2 regions of the Stenotrophomonas sp. ESTM1D_MKCIP4_1 genome follow, and region 2 is predicted to be linked to the other one. Evidence: riboswitches for the same ligand, from Rfam matches in the RefSeq annotation. Region 2 holds a riboswitch; the other holds the start of a gene.

Region 1 (2,467 bases), 280 kb from region 2:
AGCTCCCACAGGAATTTCACCCGGAAGCCGGATTTCACCGCGTCCTGCGCGCTCCACAGCACGCAGTAATCGCGCGCCAGGCCGCACACATGCACTTCGCGGATGCGGCGCTCATGCAGCCAGCCGGCCAGGCCGGTCGGCGGGCGCTCGCCCTCCGGGCCATGGTTCTCGCGGAACGCGCTGTACGAATCTACCTGCGGGCGCGTGCCCTTGCGCAGGATCAGGTCGGCCACGGTCCAGCCCACGCCCGGGTGCAGCGCAGCACCGTCGCTGCCCTGCACGCAGTGGTCCGGCCACAGGGTCTGCGGCTGCGCGTGCAGCAGGATGGTCTCGAAGGGGCGCTTGCCAGCGTGCTGGCTGGCAAAGGAGGCGTGGCCGGCCGGGTGCCAGTCCTGCGTGGCCACCACCGTACGGTAGTGGCGCTGCGCCAGCAGTTCGGCAATCGGCGCCACCAGCGTATCGCCCTGGTCACAGGCCAGCGCGCCACCGGGCATGAAGTCCGGCTGCAGGTCGATCACCAGCAGGGCGACATCGGCGGGCAGGGCGGTCATGGCAGGGTCCAGCGGCACGGAAGGGGCGACCAGCGTGGCCGCCCCCTGCGCGCACGTCAATCGCCCTGCGGCGTTTCATTGTCCTGGCCGTAATACAGCAGGCCGATCTTGATGCGCTCGCGGCCGGTTTCGCGGCGGTGGCGGTTGGCATCGCGCAGCGAGTACACGCAGCCGCAGTACTCCTGCTGGTAGAACTGCTCGCGCTTGCTGATTTCCACCATGCGGCTGGCACCACCGCCCTTGCGCCAGTTGTAATCCCAATACTGCAGGCCCTCGTAGCGTGACGCTGCGCGGATGCCGCAGTCGTTGATCTGCGCCATGTTCTTCCAGCGCGAAATGCCCAGCGAGGAACTGATGGTGTCGTAGCCATGCTCATGCGCGTACAGCGCGGTGCGCTCGAAACGCATGTCGAAGCACATCGTGCAGCGGATACCGCGCTCGGGCTCATTTTCCATGCCGCGTGCACGGCTGAACCAGTTGTCGGTGTCGTAGTCGCAGTCGATGAAGGGAATATCGTGCTGCTCGGCGAAGCGGATGTTCTCCTGCTTGCGCAGCTCGTATTCCTTCACCGGGTGGATGTTGGGGTTGTAGAAGAAGATCGCGTAGTCGATCCCGGAGGCGGTGATCGCCTCCATCACTTCGCCCGAGCAGGGCGCGCAGCACGAATGCAGCAGCAGGCGCTTGCCATCGGCGGGGAGGGACAGGGCGGGGCGTTGGAACTCGGTCATCGTCGGGTGCATCTGGGCGTTGGCAACGGGTCTGGCCGGAAACCGTGAACAGGACGCGCGCGACCACGCCGCCTGCACGCGCAGGACGACAGTGGCCCCGGCAACCTCCCCGCGGAGATTCCAGGTCGAATCAGGGGACGGTCGTGTCCCCCGGCCGGGGCCGGTATTCGGGCTGATGGACACGGGCCGCAGCCCACCTACTACCTGCCGCTTCCCAGGCGCGAGCCCAGTGCTGTTGGCAGGATTCGTTTCCATTCACCGCTGCGGGGCAGCTCCGGAATGGGCGCGCGAGGCGCCTTCACCGGATTCCCGTTCAAATCCCTGCCGTTGTCGCAACGACTGCAGGGATACCTTCGGCGTGCCCACGGTGGACGGGTTGCTGGCGCGGGTCAAGGGGGCCGGGGTCGGAGCCCGTTGCGCGGCAACGGGATCCGACCCCGGACACGCCGCAGTAGATCCACGCCATGCGTGGATGCGCCCTTACCGCTGGGCAGCCGCCCGCGCACGGATCTCATCCAACCGCTGGTCGCACAGCAGCCGTCCGTTCTCCCACACGGTCACCATCGCATCCTCGAAGCCGACCGGCAGCGTGTCGTCACCGCTGGCCGGCAGTGCCACCGTATGCAGGCTGCCATCATCCACGCGCCGCAGCAGACGCATGCGGCCGCGCTTGCTGGCTTTGCCGGCATCAGTGATGGGGTCCTTGTAGACGTCGATCCATGCACCGTCCACGCGCGCGGCCGAGCACTTCAGCGCGAACTTCTGCGTATCGCGGTCCAGCCGCTGCAACAGCGCGCCGCCCATGCCGAAGGCCACGTTGTCCGCGGCGTAACCCTCCGAGGTAATGCGCTGCAGGATGGTGCGGATCGTGTCCGGGTTGATGCCATCGCCCTGGATCACCCGCACGTGGTTGAGCACGCGGTAGCCCTTGCCGTTGATCGTGTGGCCGAAGGCCTCATCCAGCCGGCGCATGCTTTCGGCCACCACCTCCACCGGGTCGCCCGAGTCGGGGCGGATGACCAGGGTGGCGCCCGAGGCGATCACTTCATCGCGCAGGGTGGTGCCCCAGTGCTCGCTGATGGCGCGGTAGATGTCATAGCTGTCCGACACCACGGCGACGATCGTGCCGGGCCTGCCGAACTGGCGCAGCATGTTGCGGTACGCATCCACTTCGCGATCGCGGCCCCA
Region 2 (2,467 bases):
GCGACCGGCACTACCGCAGGTTCACGGCTGCTGCAGTTCCAGCAGCTCGCCCACCAGGCCCACTTCCCCGCGTTCCAGTGACACCCGCAGGCGCGTGCCGTGGTCGATGCGCAGCGCCCAGCACAGCGACAGCGGCAGCCCGCAGACCTGCGACAGCACCATGCGCAGCGGGCCGCCGTGGCTGACCACCACGGTGGGCAGCGGATCCTCGTCATCCAGCAGCCGATCCAGCGCGCGCGCGATGCGGCGCTCGAAATGGCCCCAGCTTTCGCCATTGGGCGGCGGGAAGGCATGCGGATCTCCATGGAACGCCGCCAGCGCATCCTCCGGCAGGTCGAACAGCGACTGTCCGTCCCAATCGCCGAAATCCAGTTCTTCCCACTCTTCGTCCGCGTCCACGTCCAGCCCGCGCGGCGTGGCCAGGGCCATCGCCGTATGCAGCGAACGCAGCCGCGGCGAGCTGATCACCCGCTGCCAGTCCTGCTGGGCGTAGGCATCGACCAGTTCCTGCGGCAGGCGGGCCAGCTGCGGTGGATCGCTGCGGCCATCGAGGAACTCATCGCGGCCGTTGCCGGCATGGCGGACCAGGTCGAGGATCATGCGTGCGTCCTGTACAGGCAACGCGGAAACAGCAGAAAACAGCGGGACATCGGCAACGGCACCACGGGATCGAGACGATATTCTAAAGGCAGAGCAAAGGCAGTCGAGCACGCTCGACTCTACGGGCCGGCCGCGATGCCGTAGACTGCGCGCACTTCCAGGTGACCTGCGGCGATGGCCGGCAGGTTGAAACGGGAAGCCGGTGACGCGTGGCAACACGCCAGGCCGGCGCTGCCCCCGCAACGGTAAGCACGTCTGTTCCAGGCAACACCGCCACTGTGCCATCGGCATGGGAAGGCGCCTGGACGGTGGCCTCGCGCCACCTGGCGGCAAGCCCGGAGACCGGCCCGGAAGCCTCAGGTCGCGATGCGGTGGGCGTGGCGCTGGATGACCGCGGCGGCGCCGCGGCTTCGGCGCATGCCAGCCTCCGTGGCTCCTCCCCTTCGCCGCGCGGGCGTGCGCGGCACCCGGAGTCCTCCCGATGAAGCTGCAGTCCCGAATGCTGTCCCTGGCCGTACTGGCCGCCCTGCCCGCCCTGGCCCATGGCCAGGCGAGCGATGACACCGCTGTGCTGGAGCAGGTGCTGGTCACCGCCACCCGCACCCCCATCGCCCTGCAGGACAGCATCGCCCCGGCACAGGTCATCGACCGTGCGCAGATCGAAGCCAGCCAGGCCACCTCGCTGCAGGAACTGCTGGCCGGCCGCGCCGGCATCAACCTGACCAATGCCGGTGGCCTCGGCAAGCAGAGCTCGTTGTTCCTGCGCGGCACCAACTCCTCGCACACGGTGGTGCTGGTCGATGGCGTACGCATCAACAGCGCCGATCTTGGCCTGGCGATGTACCAGGACCTGCCGCTGGCACAGATCGAGCGCGTGGAAATCGTGCGCGGACCGCAGTCGAGCCTGTATGGCGCCGACGCCATCGGTGGCGTCATCCAGATCTTCACCCGCCGCAACGCAGGTGATTTCGCTCCGCACTTCCAGCTTGGCGGCGGCAGCAACGGCCTGCGCGAAGCCAGTGGCGGCATCGGTGGCAGCGGCGAACGCGGCTGGTTCGGTGCCGATATCGCCTACCAGCACACCGACGGCATCAATGCCTGCCGGGGCTCGGCCACGCTGTTCACCGGCTGCTATGCCGATGAGCCCGACCGCGATGGCTACCGCAATCTGTCCAAGAGCCTGCGCGGCGGCTACACCTTCAATGAGCAGTGGAGCGTGGAAGGCAGCGCTCTGCGCGCTGAAGGCGAGAACCACTACGACGGCTACTACAGCTATTCGGAAACGCTGCAGCAGGTGATGTCCGGCAAGGTGCGCTACACCCCGTCCGAACGCCTGGCATTCACCGCCACTGTCGGCCGCAGCGACAACGAGTCGGACAACTACGGTGATTTCGGTGCGTTCGGCAGTGCGCAGACCCACCGCGACACCGCTTCGCTGCAGGCCGACATCGGGCTGGCCCAGGGCCAGCTGCTGAGCACCGGCGTGGACTGGAGCGAAGACAACCTGGATGGCAGCAGCGCCGGCTACCTGGTCGACAGCCGCCGCAACACCGGCGTGTTCGTGCAGTACCAGGGCCGCTTCGGCCGCCACCAGCTGCAGGTGAGCGCGCGCAATGATGACAACCAGCAGTTCGGCAACCACGCCACCGGCAGCGTCGGCTGGGCGATGGAGCTGGGCCACGGCCTGCGCGTGAATGCCAGCTACGGTACCGCGTTCAAGGCGCCGACCTTCAGCGACTTGTACGACCCGTGGAGCGGCGTGCCGACGCTGGACCCGGAGAAGTCCAAGAGTGCCAACATCGGCCTGTCGCAGCATGGGCAGGGGTGGCATTGGGGCGTGGACGTGTACGAAACCCGCATCGATGAT

The links. A riboswitch is a leader RNA that binds a small molecule or an ion and turns the genes downstream of it on or off. The one in region 2 is predicted to bind cobalamin.
Region 1: another riboswitch for cobalamin. It lies ahead of C1924_RS01240 (epoxyqueuosine reductase QueH); the one in region 2 lies ahead of btuB (TonB-dependent vitamin B12 receptor).

Annotation. Positions count from the first base shown of each region.
Region 1 covers NZ_CP026004.1:284,613-287,079, forward strand. The annotation lists gene pncA (bifunctional nicotinamidase/pyrazinamidase) at 1-551, opposite strand, end outside; gene C1924_RS01240 (epoxyqueuosine reductase QueH) at 608-1,279, opposite strand; cobalamin riboswitch at 1,438-1,631, opposite strand; gene C1924_RS01245 (nicotinate phosphoribosyltransferase) at 1,760-2,467, opposite strand, start outside.
Region 2 covers NZ_CP026004.1:565,694-568,160, reverse strand. The annotation lists gene C1924_RS02565 (histidine phosphatase family protein) at 22-600, opposite strand; cobalamin riboswitch at 743-966, shown strand; gene btuB (TonB-dependent vitamin B12 receptor) at 1,082-2,467, shown strand, end outside.